DNA from 2 places in the Stenotrophomonas maltophilia group sp. SKK55 genome. Region 2 is predicted to be linked to the other one. Evidence: predicted binding sites of a transcription regulator. Region 2 holds the regulator's gene; the other holds the start of a gene.
The links. Region 2 encodes FliA, which starts transcription of late flagellar genes. Its sites were predicted from a motif close to TAAAGTTTNNCNNNCNNNGGCCGATAA; they were not measured.

Region 1: the regulator FliA is predicted to act here: its motif matches at 6,015-6,041, upstream of AC2A1N_RS12330 (methyl-accepting chemotaxis protein).

What each region holds. Positions count from the first base shown of each region.
Region 1 is NZ_JBXUHP010000018.1:702,622-711,066, forward strand. Features, by position in the region: gene AC2A1N_RS12310 (ABC transporter permease) at 1-541, shown strand, start outside; gene AC2A1N_RS12315 (ABC transporter permease) at 538-1,665, shown strand; gene AC2A1N_RS12320 (hypothetical protein) at 1,709-3,001, opposite strand; gene AC2A1N_RS12325 (glycine zipper 2TM domain-containing protein) at 3,227-3,595, opposite strand; gene AC2A1N_RS12330 (methyl-accepting chemotaxis protein) at 3,761-5,983, opposite strand; gene AC2A1N_RS12335 (hypothetical protein) at 6,150-6,581, opposite strand; gene AC2A1N_RS12340 (hypothetical protein) at 6,725-6,979, opposite strand; gene AC2A1N_RS12345 (DUF2628 domain-containing protein) at 7,035-7,916, opposite strand; gene AC2A1N_RS12350 (hypothetical protein) at 8,109-8,445, opposite strand, start outside.
Region 2 is NZ_JBXUHP010000059.1:678,417-686,861, reverse strand. Features, by position in the region: gene AC2A1N_RS21300 (ParA family protein) at 1-640, opposite strand, end outside; gene motD (flagellar motor protein MotD) at 645-1,661, opposite strand; gene AC2A1N_RS21290 (flagellar motor protein) at 1,663-2,403, opposite strand; gene AC2A1N_RS21285 (chemotaxis protein CheA) at 2,495-4,354, opposite strand; gene AC2A1N_RS21280 (protein phosphatase CheZ) at 4,357-4,962, opposite strand; gene cheY (chemotaxis response regulator CheY) at 4,962-5,354, opposite strand; gene AC2A1N_RS21270 (RNA polymerase sigma factor FliA) at 5,412-6,155, opposite strand; gene AC2A1N_RS21265 (MinD/ParA family ATP-binding protein) at 6,152-7,039, opposite strand; gene flhF (flagellar biosynthesis GTPase FlhF) at 7,026-8,445, opposite strand, start outside.

The DNA.
Region 1 (8,445 bases), on a different contig from region 2:
GATCCGCGATGGCACCCTGCCCGCCTGGCTGGCTCGCACGCCGTGGTCGGCGATTGCCGGCAAGGTCGCGCCGTACCTCCTGCTGTTCTCGCTGTATGGCGCGCTCGGCATCGGCTACCTGGCGTGGCTGCGCGGCGATGGTGTGGCCGGCAGCGTGCTTCTGCTGCTGCTCGCGCAGCCGTTGTTCTACCTGGCCACGGCCGCCTACGCGCTGTTCTTCGTCGGCGTCACCCGCGACATGGGCACCGCGTTGTCTGCGGTCGGTCTGAGCATCGGCACCGCACTGGCGTTCTCCAGCGCTACCTTCCCGGTGCTGGACGGGCCGTTGTTTACCCGCGTCTGGCACCAGCTGCTGCCGTTGAGCGCCTACATCAAGCTGCAGACCCAGCAGCAGTTCATCGGCTCGCCGCTGCAGGTTTCGGCATGGCCGCTGGCTACGCTGCTGTTGATGACGGTGGTGGCCGGTGGCATCGGCGGCCTGCGCCTGATCGCCTTTGCACGCACGCCTGCCGCCGCACAATCCGCAGGGGCTGACGCATGAGCATGCTCTGGCGCAGCCTGCGGCAGACCCTGATGGCGGTGCTGTGCGACCGCTACGCGATCGTGGTGATGGTCGGTGCGGTGATCCTGTATTCGTTCTTCTATCCAGCCGCCTACCGGCACCAGGTGGCCGGCAACCTGCCGGTGCTGGTGGTGGACGAGGACCATAGCGCGACCAGCCGCGAGCTGCTGCGCAAGCTCGACGCACTGCGCGTTGCGCGCGTGGTCGGGCAACCGGCGGACGTCGACAGCGCACGCCAGCAGCTCGAAGCCGGCCACGCCGAAGGCATCGTCGTGATCCCGGCCAACCTGGAGCGCGACATCCTGCGCGGCCATCCGGCCAAGCTGGTATTGCTTGGCAACGGTGCCTACCTGGGCCGCGCCAGCTGGGTGCTGGGCAGCGTAGCTGATGCGCTGGGTGCGTTCGGGCGTGATGCGGTGGTCGGCCAGGCCGCCTTCATGGGTGCGCCGCAGGCACCGCCGGTCACCCTGGTGCAGCGCCCGCTGTACAACACGCAGGAAGGCTATGGCAGCGCCATCGTGCCCGGCGTGGCCGAGCTGATCGTGCACCAGACGCTGTTGATGGGCATCGGCGTTCTGCTCGGCGGCCGCCGCCTCGCACTGGGCCGGCGCCTGCGCTTCGACCTGCCGACGTTGGCCGGCATGGCGTTGGGCTTCGGCCTGATCGGCCTGTTCGGCCTGTTCTGGTACGCCGGTTTCACTGCCTGGGTGCAGGACTATCCACGCGGCGGCAACCCGATGGGCCAGCTGCTGGGCGGCACCTTGTTCATCGCCACCACCGTGGCCTTCGGCCTGTTCGTCGGCAGCTTCTTCCGCACCCGCGAGCGCGCCTTCCAGTACATCATCGCCACCTCCATCCCGCTGTTTTTCCTGGCCAACCTGTCGTGGCCGGCGGTGATGACGCCGCAACCGCTGGTCTGGCTGGCACAGCTGCTGCCGACCACCTCGGGCATCAATCTGATGGTGCGCCTGAACCAGATGGACGCCCGCCTGGCCGACGTCAGCCACGAACTGATCACCCTCACCGTCCTGCTGCTGCTCTACGGCAGCCTCGCCTCCTGGCGCCTCCTCGCCCAAAAGGGGACGGAGGGAATTAAGTCGTAAGCGGCCAGTTCAAGCGGCGCGGCATGGCCGCTTTGACCCACGTTTATGGATCCGGGGCGTACCAGAACGGGATGCGGAACGCGCGGCGCCGTCCGGCCCCCCGCTCGCCGCCTGCAGCATTCCACACCAGCTCCAGGTCATGGCGTCCGGGTGCGAGTCCCCGGGTAGGCAGGTACCCCACCAGGCCCCGCATATCCAGGTCACGCCGCTCCATGGGCACGAAGCCATGCAGGTCGACCGGGGTGCCGTCCAGCTTGACCAGCCAGAGCCGGGAAAGGCACTCCACTGCGGCATTGGCGGCCTGTTGCCCGGTGGCCTCATTGCGCGCGTCCGGAAGTGCGGTGCAATGCTGGCGCGCCAGCGGATTGTCGCGTTGCGGGCGATGCGGAATGAACAAACGAAGCTGCGCACCGCTGATCGTGTCCGACGGGATCATCGGGTACGGCAGCAGCTGGTCATGCGCCGAACGCATCGATTCGTAATGCGCACTCAGCATGCCGTGCTCAACCGCCGCTTCCGTGACGATCTGGTAACGGTTGAACAGCGAGAACTTCAACGACGCCATCACCTGCACGGCCGCCAGCAGCATCGCTACCAGCACCGCGAACAGGTAGGCCGCCATGAACGAGCGCGAGCGCAGGTTGCTCTGCATGGTCAGCTGCATGGTCTGCATCAGGCGCAACAGCGGAACCCGTTGCAGTGCCGCCAGCATGCCCTGCAGCAGTCGCTGCGGTCGCTCATGGGGCCGCCCGCGCGCCTGCCGCCGCGCCACGATCTTCTCCAGGATCCCGGGGGTAACAGCCAGCGCCAACATTGCGGCCAGCACGGTGCACAGGGCGAGCATGGCGACATGATCGGCGCCACCGGACAGCGCGCCGATCACCATCGACACACCAAGCGTCAGGACGGCCAATACCAGCGTGCCCGCCAATGTCTGTACGGCAAGCAGGGTGGTCGAGAACAGCATCGTCGCCAGCCGGTCGGCACGTTCGATGCTGCCATCTAGGCCTCCGTCCCGGGCCTGCAGGAAGGCGCGCGTGACCGCCCCCATTCTTGGCAGGCGCCCCCAGTCAATGCCATCGGGGAAATGCGACCTGAGGCCGATCAGCCCGATCCAGTAGCCGCGCACCGTGAGGTGGATGATCAAAGCCACTGCCAGCACATAGCACATGCCGACACTGATGCTGAAACCGAACCAGAGCATCTGGAAGTACATGCCTTCGGTGTGCAGGCTGCTGCGCGCCCAGGCGTCGAACAGATAACCCGGCACAGCCAGCAGCGCGAACGCCAGCAGGCCCGAAATGAAGAGCTCGAGTTCATCGGTGCGATCACGCACCCGATGGGGATGGGCAGTCGCTTCCGGTATCGGGTCGTGCCTTGCGAGCGGTGCCGGTTGGGGAGCTGGAGCCGATTCGTTCACTGGACATTCATCCGTTGAGTCGGCGCAGTATAGGCACGACGCCGGAGTCAGCGATACAGGTCCGGAACGAAGAACGCCGGCGCGGGGCCGGCGTTCGAGTACTGCGATGTGTAAGGGGGAACGGGCGCTGCCGGCAACCGATCAACGATAGACGCGCTCGCAACGGCGCTCGACCACGCGGTCGCCGTTCTTCTGCTGGCTGTTGCCCTGGATCTGGCGACCGGCCGCGCCACCGGCCACAGCACCGGCCACGGTAGCGAGCTTCTTGCCATTGCCGCCGCCCACCTGGTTGCCCAGCAGGCCGCCGATCACTGCGCCCGTGGCCGTACCCGCAATGCGGTTCGGATCGCGCGAGTTGCGCTGCACTTCCACGTTCTTGCAGACCACGCGGCTGCCGTCGTTGAACTTGCGTCCCTCATCGCGCGGGCCATACGTCTGCGCGCCGGCCACCGACGAAGCCGCCAGCAGGGTGCCCAGCACAAGCAATCGGGTCGAGGTCTTCATGGCCATCTCCTGAGTTCCGGTATGGCGCAAGTCTCCTCCTGCGGTTGGCAACCGGAAGTGAAATGCGCGTGTCCGCCACCTCATCGGCCATAGCGCGTTCAGGAAGAAAATCCGCGCCCATCACGATCAGCCGTCGTGATGGGCGCCGTCTCCCTACCGGCGTGCCACGTTCTAGAACTCTTCCCAACCACCGGCATTGGCCGCCAGTGTCGGCTCGATGCGCGGCGACAGTGCCGCCGGCCTGCGCACCGGAGTAACCGTCGCGGCCACCGCAGCCAGGGCCGGACGCACGGGTGCAGCCGCGGTTGCCGCACCGGTGCGGAACACCGATACCGCCTCGGCCAGCAGGGTGGCCTGCTCCGCCATGGAGCGTGCCGCCGCGCTGGCTTCTTCCACCAGCGCCGCATTCTGCTGCGTGGTTTCGTCCATCTGCACCACCGCCTGGTTGACCTGTTCGATGCCCGAGCTCTGCTCCTGCGACGCGGCAGAGATCTCGGCCATGATGTCGGTCACGCGCTGCACCGACGCCACGATCTCACCCATCGTAGTGCCTGCCTGGCGGACCAGCGCCGATCCATCGGCGACCTTGCCGACCGAATCCTCGATCAGGCCCTTGATCTCCTTGGCCGCGCCGGCTGAGCGTTGCGCCAGTGTGCGCACCTCACTGGCCACCACCGCAAAGCCCCTGCCCTGCTCGCCGGCACGCGCGGCTTCCACCGCCGCGTTCAAGGCCAGGATGTTGGTCTGGAAGGCGATGCCGTCGATGACGCTGATGATCTCGGCGATCTTCTTCGACGAGGCTTCGATGGCCGACATCGTGGTGACCACCTGGCCGACCACCTCGCCGCCCTGCGAGGCGACACCGTGCGCGCCGATCGCGAGCTGGTTGGCCTGGCGTGCATGCTCGGCGTTCTGCTTCACGGTGGAGGTCAGTTCCTCCATCGACGCCGCCGTCTCTTCCAGGTTCGCCGCCTGCTGCTCGGTACGCCGCGACAGATCGGTGTTGCCCGAGGCAATCTCGCCCGCTGCCAGGTTGATGCTGGACGCACTGGACTGGATGCGGCCGACAATCTGCTTGAGCTGATCGACGGTGGCGTTGCAGTCATCGCGCATGCGGGCGAACACGCCGTGGAAATCACCTTGCATGCGTACGGTGAGGTCACCGCGCGAAATCGCCTGCAGCAGCGTCGACACCTGTACCAGGTTCTCGTCGGTGGTCTGCATCAGACGATTGAGCCCGGCCACCATGTCGCGGAAATCGTAGGCGAAGCGACCTTCGTCACCGCGCAGGCTGAAGTCGCCTGCCGCGGCCGCTGTCGCCAACCGGCGGATCTCGCTGTTGATCGCCGACAGGCTGGTCTTGGTCTCGTCCATTGCCTGGGTGATCGCCGCCTTCTCGCCCGGCAGCGGATCCATGTCCACCGACAGGTCGCCACGGGCGTAATGCTTCATCACTTCGATCAGCCGGTTCTGCACTTGCACGTGCGAGCCGACCAGCGCATTCGTCTCGTGCACCATGCGCCCGTAGTCGCCGGGGAAGGCACCTTCGTCCATGCGATAGCTGAGGCTGCCTGCATCGTGCTGACGGGCCAACTCGCCCTGCGCCGCCATCACCGACTGCAACTGCGCCTGCATGCGCTGCATCGACCTGAGCAGCTGCGTCACCTCATCGTTGCCGGACGCGTCGATGCTGTTGTCCAGCCGCCCGTTGGCGATGCCGTCGGCCAGCTTCACCGCACCTTCCAGCGGGCGGGTCAGGCTGCGGGTGATGGCCCACGCGGCCAGCGAGCCCAGTATCAGGCTCAGCACGCCGAACACGATCGACAGCGTGCCGGTCCAGGATTCGGTTGAACGGTATTCCTCGCGGCTGCGCGCGGTCAGTGTCTCCTGATGCCGCAGCAGGGTCGAGATCGTCTCGTTCCATGCGGTAGCCAGTCCGTGCTCGGCGAGCAGTTCCTTGGCCGCACCGTCAAAATCACCCGCCTTCATGCGCTCGTGCAGATGCTGGGTGGAGGCGTCTGTCGCCTTGCGTGCCGCGTCGATTTTCGCAACCAAGGCATCGCCGGTGGCGTCGCGTGGAATCTTGATGTACTCGGCCCAGATACCATCGTAGGTCTGCGACAGCTCCTGCGCTTTCTGATAATCCTTGTCGAAATCCTCGCCGCGCTTGATCACCATCAGCCTGCGGTGCATCAACACTGCGTTGTTGGTATCCAGCATCTCGTTCAACAGCCGCATCTTCACCATGTTGACGTCCACCACTTTCGAGAACTGGGCAGACTTCAGATGGTTTCCGTACAGCGCCAGGCCGACGATGGCCACGATGAACAGCAGCAGCAAACCGAACCCGGCACCCAGCCGGGATCCCACTCGGAGGTTGCGTAGGGCGAGCATCTCAATTCCCTTGATCATGGCCGTATGATCGATGGCGGCGCAGGCAAGGGAAACTTTATAGGGCGATATTATTATATCGATCCAAAACTCTGGAACTGTGCAGACAGGTGTGAAATCAGACGACCCACGGACGTGTTATATCCATAAGGTATATCGCCACTGATAGTCAGAATGAGATCGGGCCGGGGCCTGCCGCTCCGGTATCCAGCATTACGGTGCAGCAGGCCCCGGAAGGACCAGATCCTTCCCGAGCCTTGCCGCATAGACGCTCTCGAACTGGAACGAGAGCACAAACCGGAACCCCACATCGCGGCGTAGCGCTGAAGCGGCAGATTTCCTCCCAGGCACGTTCAAACCCGCTCGCGCGGAAATGAAACGAGCCGAGCAGGCCCACCTGCCACGAGGCCTCAATCCCTTCCGCTACGACAGCTTCCGGCGCGTCGACGATGCCGAACCCGAAGCCAGTGTTGGATGCTGGAAGATATCCACGCAGACCGTCAGTACCGTCGGAGTACTCGGCCTGGATCGAATCCAGGGCGTGCAGCACGGCACCCAGATCGGCACCGGCTTCGACTTCCAGAAACAGCGAAATGCTCATTATCGAACCATCAATCTGAAGCCAACAGCTTCATGACTCGGCATGGCCGCTTTCGTCTTCGGCTTCATTTCTGTCCTGAAGAATTCCTGATTCATACGGACTACCCCTGCCCACCTCACCCATGGGAGCTCGCAACAATCCGGCTACCGCTTCAGATCAGTGTAGGTAGCACTCATATCCTTTATGCCCTCCTCGCTGTTCCCCATGGACGCTCTCACCGCGTCCAACCAGTCCTCCCACGCACCTGGATCCGTGGGGCTTCGATCCTCCTTAAGACTCCAGCCAAGTGAACCCAGCAGCCCCCCGATCTCATCGCTGGGGCCGCGGGAATAGTCGATCTGGAGGAAGTAGAACATCGCCATGTAAGCTTCCTCGATCGTCAAGAGCTGTTCTTTCACCAATAATCTCCCTGCATGCCCCATTTCCAGAGCGACTCTCGCCGGATGTCAGCGATCACAATCCAATGAGGGTATGCCGGTTGAAGAACCGCATCTTCCCCTCGATCGTGAAGTCCGTGCGCCTGATTTCACCCAGCATCATCTCGCGTTGGGCGTCGTTCAACGTGCACGGCTCCAGAACATTGGCCTCCAGCACTCGCCCCGGGGGCGCCAGTCGCAGCTCGACAATGCAGGCATTGCCCTCGATGGGGACACCTGCTGGCCACGCCGTCATTGTGATCGCACGCATTTGCTCCTGGTACGCCACCCGCTCTGCTTCCTCCATCTGCGGGTCCGGCAGATACGGCGGGTTCGCCGCCACGTGCACAGCAGACTGCGTGGGCGTTGGCTCTGATATCGAACCAACGATCAGTTTGATCAGGGTGTTCTGTGAGGCCGTTACCGCCAAGGCGATCACCAGAGCGGTGTAGCTGACACCACCAGCCTTCTGCAGCTCAAGGTGCCGCCGATGTGCCCCGCGATGCTCGGCATCAACCTTGCGGACAATCCTTCGGCAATGCGACAGGTACAGCGGATTCGCCAGAATTCCTGCAAGTACGCGAAACACCAGGAAAGAGAGCAAGGACAACCATGGCAGCCCCAGCAGCACGAAGGTGGTCATCAGCAACGGCGAAAGGATGAACCAGATCGCGCCCCACGCATGCATGCGCCGGAAGAAGAACCAGAGTGACGAGAACAGGAATGCCGGCCAGTTCCATCGCCTTGGCGCCCTGCCGCTTGCTTCGTACAGCCTCCAGTGACGGAGATAGGCGCGGAACCTGTCACCTACCACGATCGCCAGTGCTTCCTTCTCGCTCAACCCATCTGAGGTTGCATCTGTGCTCTGCACCGCTTCACCGACGGCGCTGCCGAAGGTGGGTTCAATCCTTACTTTCATTATCCTCTATCCAAACTCGCCACGAAACTAAACCTTGCTCCAGGCAGGCTCCTCTGTCACCTCAACATGAGGCCTACTGCGGCCGGCAAGAATCTCGACTTCGAATTCACAACCGAATTCAAGATCCTCTTGCATCGCCCGCCCCACCCCATTCAATCGCTATTGCCATCAGAGAAGCCGCTACCCAAACCCCTACGACCTAACCTTTCCAACCGACTCCATCCACTCAACCCAGACAGAGGAATCATTCAGGCAACTGGAATCATTTAAAGGCGACGTGAGACGCCCAATAACTTCGAACAGTGGAAGACCCTCACCGGATCGATCAAAAATCGCCTCGGGGAATACCAGCATTACTGAGAACGAATTCAGCAACGTCAAACACCCACCCGATGAATTCATTTGTGCGACACAGAATTCAGCATTAAGTGCGCCCCCAGCGGTGTTGACCTCTGCAAACGCGTCGCGCCAGTCATCCCACATTACCGGATCGTTGGGCAGGTCATCTGCCCACAAAAAAGAGCGCGCC
Region 2 (8,445 bases):
TCGGAATGGCGTCTTCCCACACGCGGTTGCCGTGGCGATCCTGCATGGTGCGCAGCGACTCGTTGCCGGCGCGGGTGCGGCGGTCGAACAGGGTCGGCAGGATCGAGATCGGCAGCGGGCGGCGGCGCGAGCGCTCGACCATCTCGCCGGTGCGGACCATGCCATCCAGGCCGTGCAGGGCCAGTGGCTCGGCCTGGGTGGGAATGATGAGACGGTCCGCTGCGGCCAGCGCATTGATCATCAGCAGGCCGAGGGTCGGTGCGCAGTCCAGCAGGATGTAGTCGTGCTGGCCCTGGTGGCGCGCCAGCGCGTTCTGCAGGGCCAGGCCGAGGCCGGGCTGGTTGGCGCTGCGGCGTTCCAGCGTGGCCAGCGCCGACTGTGCGCAGACGTAGTCCAGGCCATGGATGTTGCTGGCATGGCACAGGCCGGACAGGTCCGCTGGCGGTGTGCCGAACAGTTCCAGTACGCCGGCCGGCGGCGGGTCCACCGGCACGCCGAAGGCGCGGCTGAGCGAGGCATGCGGATCGAGGTCGATCAGCAGCACGCGATGGCCGAGCGCGGCCAGGCCGCGGCCGAGGGCGAGGGTGGTGGTGGTCTTGCCGACTCCGCCCTTCTGGTTGGCGATTGCCCAGATGCGCATCGGTTTACTCCTTCATTGCCGGGGGAACGGCGGCGCCGACGCGGCTGCCAGCCGGCACCGGCGGCAACTTCACCGGTGCGATGGGGGAGGTGGGGGCGCTGGCCGGAGTTGCGGCGGCCTGTTCGGTGACGGTGCTGTCGGTGGCGCCGGTGGCTGCGTTCAGGCGCTGGCCGAGCGGATCCACCGAGTGCGACGTGTCGGCCAGGATGATGACCATCACCCGGCGGTTGCGGTTGCGGCCCTGCGCGCTGTCGTTCTCTTCGCGCGGGCGGAACTGGCCATAGCCGACCATCGCCAGCCGTGACGGCTGCACGCCCTGGTCGGCGAACAGGTGCACTACGCTGGCGGCGCGCCCGGCCGACAGTTCCCAGTTCGACGGGAAAGTGGCGGTGGCGATCGGCACGTTGTCGGTGTGGCCTTCCACGCGCACGCTGTTGGGCACGTCGCGCAGCACCTCGGCCAGGCTGGCCAGGGTCTGCCGCGCATGCACGTCCAGCGCGGCCGAGCCGGTGGGGAACAGGATGTCGCTGTTGATCTCGACTTCGATCCACAGTTCGGTGCGGCGCACGCTGATCATGCCGCGGTCGATCAGCGGTGCGAGCGCGGCGGTGAGGCGGTCGGCGATGCTGTTGAGCTGTCGCTCGGCGCGCGCGATCTGCTCCTGGTTGTGCACTGACACCGGCATGCGCATCTGCGAAGCCATCGAGGGCAGCAGGGTCGGGTCGTGCGAAGGTGCCGGCGCGGACGGGCCGATCTTGGTGCCGGACTTGATCACCGAGGGGCTGTCCCAGCCGCCGCCCTGCACCTGCTTGTTGCCCACCTGCACCGGGTTGATGGTGCGCGGTGCGCCACCGAAGGCATCGGTGAGCGCGTCGGCCATGATCCGGTACTTGCCCTCGTTCACCGAGGAGATTGCATACATGACCACGAAGAAGGCGAGCAGCAGCGTCATCAGGTCGGCATAGGGGATCGCCCATGCTTCGTGGTTGGCGTGCTCTTCGTGGTGCTTGCGGCGGGCCATGTCAGTGCAGGAAGCCGGAGAGGTTGGTTTCGATGTTGCGCGGGTTCTCGCCCTGGGCGATCGAGATCAGGCCTTCGATGACCATCTCGCGGTCGCGCGTGTTGTGCGAGATCACACTCTTGAGCTTGGCGGCGATCGGCAGGAACAGCAGGTTGGCCGAAGCGATGCCATAGATGGTGGCGGTGAACGCGGCGGCGATGCCGTGGCCGAGCTTGCTCGGGTCGGCCAGGTTCTTCATCACTGCGATCAGGCCCAGCACGGCACCGATGATGCCCAGCGTCGGTGCATAGATGCCCATTGCTTCGAACACCTTCGCGCCGGCCTGGTCCTGGTGCTCCTGGCTGCCCAGTTCGATTTCCAGCATGTGCCGCATCGATTCGGGCTCGACGCCGTCCACCAGCAGCTGCAGGCCCTTGCGCAGGAACGGGTCCTGCTGTGCTTCCACCTGCGATTCCAGACCCAGCAGGCCCTGGCGGCGGGCGATGTTGCTCCACTCGACGATCTGCTGGATCAGCTCGCGGCGGTCGCTGTGCGGTGGACGCACGACCCAGCGCACGATGCTGAACGCATGCTTGAACACCGCCGGCGAGGTGTGCAGCAGGATCGCAGCGACGGTGCCGACGATGACGATCACGAACGCCGCAGGCGACCACAGCGACGCGAGGCCGGCGCCCTTGAGGATGCTGCCGCCGACCAGCGAGGCCAGGGCGAGAAAGAGTCCAATGAGGCTGAGTCTATCCATGGATCCGGTATCGGCTTGTATGAATGGGACTTGAGACACCGGTACGGGCTACTGGTGCGACTTCACGGTTTTACGGGTTCAGCAAGCGGGGTCAGTCGTGCGGGCTGCGCAGGCCGTCCACATCCAGGATCAGCGCCATGCGACCATCGCCGATCAGGGTTGCACCGGCGTAACCGCGCAGGCCGCGCAGTGCTTTCGGCAGTGGCTTGATGACCACTTCCTCGCGCCCGCGCACCTGGTCCACGACCAGGCCGAAGCGCGCTTCGCCGGCCTGCAGCACCACGATGGTCAGCAGGGTCGAGGCGGCCGGCGTCACATCCAGCCACTGGCGCAGATCGACCAGCGGCAGCGTATGCGAACGACGGTCGAGCACGGCGCGGCCATCGAACCAGCCCAGCGAGGTGCGCGGCGCGTGCAGCACTTCCATCACGCGCGCCAGCGGCAGTGCATAGACGTCCTCGCCGGCCTGCACCAGCAGGGTCGGCAGGATCGCCAGGGTGAGCGGCACGCGGATCAGGAAGCGGCTGCCACGGCCCAGCTCGGACTGGATCTGGATCTGGCCACTCAGTTCGCGGATGCGCGACTGCACCACATCCATGCCAACGCCACGGCCGGAGATATCCGTGACCTGCTGCTTGGTCGAGAAGCCGGGCAGGAACACCAGGTGCAGGCACTCCTCGCTGCTCAGCCGCGCGGCAGCTTCCGGATCGATCAGGCCCTTCTCACGCGCCTTCGCGCGCAGCTTCTCCGGATCGATGCCGGCACCGTCGTCCTGCACTTCAATGCTGACGTAGTCGCCCTCCTGCTGGGCCGACAGGCGTACATGGCCCATCCGCGGCTTGCCCTGTGCTTCGCGCAGATCGGGCATTTCCACGCCATGGTCGATGGCGTTGCGGACCAGGTGCACCAGCGGGTCGGCCAGCGCTTCGACCAGGTTGCGGTCGAGCTCGGTCTCGGCGCCGATCAGCTCCAGGTCCACTTCCTTCTTCAGCGAGCGGGCAACGTCTCGGGCGACCTTGGGGAAGCGCGAGAAGACCTTGCCCACCGGCTGCATGCGGGTACGCATCACCGCCGACTGCAGGCGCGCGGTGGCGATGTCCAGGGTCGACACGGCGCGGTCCAGTTCCTCGTCGCGCAGGCGCGCACGCAGGGTCTTGAGCCGGTTGCGTGACAGCACCAGTTCGCCGATCAGATTGACGATCGCGTCCAGGCGCTTGGTGTCCACGCGCACGGTATGTTCGGCTTCGGCCAGCGGCTTGGCGGCCGGCTTGGTCGCCGCTGCCGGTGCGGGTGCGGCCGGTGCGGCCAGTGGGCGTGATGCCGCAATCGGTGCGGGCGCTGCGGCAGCGATGGGCTTGGCGCCGGGTGCGGCGCCACCGTGCAGCTGGTCGAGCAGGGCTTCGAACTCGTCTTCGCTGATCAGGCCGTCGTCAGCCTTCTTTGCCGGCGCGACCGCAGTCGGCGCGTTAGCACCGTGCAGCTGGTCGAGCAGGGCCTCGAATTCGTCGTCGGTGATCAGGTCGCCGCTACCGGCCGCCGCTACGGCGGTCGGGGCGGCCGGCGCGGCGGCGCTTCCGTGCATGTCGAACTGGGCGATCAGCTCCGGCGGCGCATAGCCCGGCTCGGTGCCGGAGGAAACTGCATCCAGCATCGCTTGCAGGTAGTCCAGCGATTGCTGGGCGGCATCGAAGTGATGGGCCTGCAGCACGGCCTGGCCCGCGCGCGCGATGCCCAGCGCTTCTTCGGCGGCGTGGCACAGCTCGACCATGGCGGTGACGCCGAGGAAGCCGGCGCCGCCCTTGAGCGTGTGGTAGCCCCGGAACACCGCGTTGAGCTGCTCGGTGTCCTGTGGTGCCTGCTCCAGCGACACCAGCTGTTCGCCCAGGCGATCCAGGATTTCCTGCGCCTCGATGATGAAATCGGCAGTGATGTCGTCGGATACCGCGCTCATGCTTACAGCCCCAGGTCCGACAGCAGGTCGTCGGCGTCGTTCTGCGAGACCGCGTGGCGGTCCAGTCCCTTCAGTGCCGGCCCGGCCAGTTCCGGATCGGTGCGATGCTGTTCCGGCGGCAGGCCGAGCGCGCCGAAGCCCTCGTGCACGCGGCGGACGATGCCGACCACGCGACGGATGATCTGCCCGGTCAGGTCCTGGTAGCTCTGGGTCAGGGCGATCTCGGTGAGGTTGTGGCGGATGCGCTCGAGCTGCGCATCCTGGCCCGGCTGCAGGCCTTCGGCGCGCAGCTGTTCGGTCAGGCTGCGGCATTCCTCGGCCAGGTCCAGGGTGCGGTGCGTCGCCTGTTCGGTCATCGCCACCACGTGGTCCAGGCGTGCGCAGGCATCGTCCAGTTCGCCGGCCTCGCTGGGTACGGTCGGCAGTTCACCCAGGGCCTGCCCGAGCTCGCGGGCCAGCCGCGAGAGGCCGCTCATCATCGGCTGCGTGCGCAGCGCGACCAGCCCGTCGATGCGTTGCCGCCAGGCGGTTTCGTCACCGGACTCCAGTGCGTCCAGTGCTTCCTGCAGGCGCAGGGCGAGGGCATTCTTGTCGACCGTGGTGTCCATCAGGCGCTGGCCGCCAGGCGTTCGAAGATCTTGCCGAGCTTCTCTTCCAGCGTCTGCGCGGTGAACGGCTTGATGATGTAGCCGTTCACGCCGTTCTGGGCCGCTTCGATGATCTGCTCGCGCTTGGCTTCGGCGGTGACCATCAGCACCGGCAGGGTCTTCAGCTTGGCATCGGCACGGATCGCCTTGAGCAGCTCGATGCCGGTCATGACCGGCATGTTCCAGTCGGTGACCACGAAATCGAACGGCTGGCTCTGCAGCAGCGACAGCGCGGCATGCCCGTCCTCGGCTTCGGCGGTGTTGGTGAAGCCCAGATCGCCCAGCAGGTTCTTGACGATGCGACGCATGGTCGAGAAGTCGTCCACGATCAGGATGCGCATGTTCTTGTTCAAAGCAGAGTTCCTTTGTTGTTCATTCCGGGCGGCCGGGGGCAGCTGCCTCGGGGATGTTCATTCTTCGAGGCCGGCGTCGACGGCCTCGAATACCTTCAGCCGGCCGCGCAGGCGCAGCACGGCCTGGCCGTGGATCTGGCAGACCCGCGACTCGCTCACGCCGAGCACCGCGCCGATCTCCTTCAGGTTGAGTTCCTGCTCGTAGTAGAGCGAGAGCACCAGCTGTTCGCGCTCGGGCAGATGGCCGATGGCCTTGCCCAGCTCGCGGCCGAACTCGCTGCGCTCCAGCACCTGCTGCGGGGTCGGGCCACCCTGGGCGACCGTGTCCAGCTCGCCCTGGTCCTCGATGCGCGACTCCAGGCTCAGCACCTGGCCACGCGCGGCGTCTTCCATCAGGCGCAGGTACTCGGGCAGTGGCATCTCCATCGCGGCGGCCACTTCGGTGGCGCTGGCGGCGCGGCCGCTGCTCTGTTCCAGGCGGCGGATGGTGGCCGCAGCATCGCGTGCACGGCGGTGCACCGAACGCGGCACCCAGTCGCCACGGCGGATCTCGTCGATCATCGAGCCGCGGATGCGGATCGAGGCGTAGGTCTCGAATGAGGCGCCCTGGTCGGCGTCGTAGCTGCGCGAGGCTTCGATCAGGCCCATCATGCCGGCCTGGATCAGATCATCGACTTCGACGCTGGCCGGCAGGCGCGCGGCCAGATGGTGGGCGATGCGCCGCACCAGGTCCGAGTGCTGGGCGATGACGTCGTTGGCCGCCGAGCGCTGGACTTCCCTGTATTGGGCCGCGCCTTTCATGCCGCCACCCCGCGCTGCTTGAGGATGCGTTCGAGGAAGAACTCCACGCCGCCGCGCGGTTCGGTGGGCGCCTGCCAGCGGGCTGTGCGGCGCGCGATCTCGGTGATGGCCAGTGCGGACGGGCTGGACGGGTAGGCCTTCACCACCGGCTGCTGGCGCTGCACCGACAGGCGCAGCCAGTCATCCTGCGGCACGCAGCCCAGGTAGTTCAGCGAGACATCGGCGAGGAACTTCTCGCAGACGCGGGTCAGCTTCTCGTACAGTACGCGGCCCTCGTTGGGGTCGCGCACCATGTTGGCCACCACCTGGACGCGGTCCACGCCACGTTCGCGCGAGAGCACCTTGATCAGCGCGTAGGCGTCGGTGATTGAAGCCGGCTCGTCACAGACCACCACCACGGTGTCCTGCGCGGCCTGGCAGAAGGTCAGCACGCCGTCGGTGATGCCTGCGGCGGTGTCCACCACCATGATGTCCAGCTCGCGTTCCAGCTCGGAGAACACGTTGACCAGGCCGACGTGCTCGGCCGGGGCCAGCTCGGCCATGTGCCGGCGGCCGGACGCGGCCGGGACCACCAGCACGCCGTTCGGGCCTTCAACGATGACGTCGTCCAGCGAGCAGCGGCCGGCAACCAGGTCGGCCAGCGTATAGGTGGGGTTCAAGCCCAGGATCACGTCGATGTTGGCCAGGCCGAGGTCGGCGTCCAGCAGCAGCGTGCGCTTGCCCATGCCGGCCAGCGCCACGGCCAGGTTGGCCGACACGTTGGTCTTGCCCACGCCGCCCTTGCCGCCGGTCACTGCGATGGTGCGCACAGGGCCGAGCGGCTCGCTGCGGGTGGCCGACAGCGGGAAGGTCTTGGTCAGCTTGGCGTACTCACGCGACGGCATGGTTCAACTCCGGGTTGCAGGGCATATCGGCCGCTCGGCGCAAATCTTCAAGGCGAAGTACGAGATTGGCCGCACTGGCCCGGTGCAGGTCGTCCGGAACGTCCTGGCCGTCGGTCACCCAGGTGATCGGCAGGGCGTGGTCCACGGCCACCGACAGGGCGTTGCCGAAGCGGCCGGTTTCGTCCAGCTTGCTCAGCACCAGGCCCTGCAGGTTGGCGGCACCGAAGCGGCGGACCACCTCGTCCATGTCGCCGAAGCTGGTGTTGGCCGGCAGCACCAGCAGGGTGCGCACCTGGCGCGCGGCGCGCAGCCACTGCAGCTGGGCGGCCAGCGCGCGGTCGCGCGGGCCCAGCCCGGCGGTGTCGATCAGTACCAGCTTGTAGTCCTTCAGGCGTTCCAGCAGCTGGTCCAGGTCGGTGCCGCTGTTGGCCTCGTGGACGGCTATGCCGAGCTGCCGGCCGTAGCCATACAGCTGCTCGCGGGCGCCGATGCGGGTGGTGTCGGTGGTGACCAGAGCGACGTCACGCGGTGCGTGCTTCTCGGCGAACCGCGAGGCCAGCTTGGCGATGGTGGTGGTCTTGCCGGCGCCGGTCGGGCCCACCAGCGCGATCACGCCGCCTTCCTCCAGCGGGTCGACCGGGGCAATCGGCAGCTTGCGCGAGATCAGCCCCAGCATCAGGCCGCGGCCTCGGTGCGCCTCGGTCTCCAGCGGGATCTGCATGGCGACGTCGCGGGCCAGGCCAGCATCGAAGCCGTACTCGTCCATCAGGTCCAGCGCGGTGGCGCGCACCGGGCAGCCGCGCAGGCGCTCGTCGGTGAAGCGGTTCATTTCGCGCTCGATCACCTGGCGCATGCCGGCCACTTCCTGGCGCAGCTGGCGGATCTCGGCGTCGTCCTGGGCGACCACGGTCAGCACCGGGGCTGGGGCGAGTGTCGGCGTCGGCGCGGCTTCGACGGTGGCATCGGCCAACGCCGGTTCGCTGGCGGCGACCTCCGGCTGCGTTTCAGACAGGGCTGCGGTCGGCAGCGGCGGCGGCTGCACCGCCGGCGCCACGCTTTCGTGATGTGCCTGGTGCGGCGGATCGATCTGGAAACGGGCGCGGTTGGCCGGCGCGACGACGGCCGGTGCCGGCGCCGGAGCGACGATGGCCTCGGCGAACGGGGCGAAGATCTGGTCCGGCAGTGCCGGTTCATTGACGGCGGCGCGTGCCAGCGTGGCGGCAAAGCCGGTGCTGCCGCGGGTCGGCACGATCTCGTCGGCGCTGTCGAGGGTGCGGCCGGTAGCGCCCACTGCTGCACGGGCGAGGGCGGCCACCGCCGAGGTGGTGGCGGCAACCGGTTCCGGTGCCGGGGGGCTGCTGCGGCGGCGGGTGACGGCGGCGATCACCGCGTCGGCGGCGGTGCGC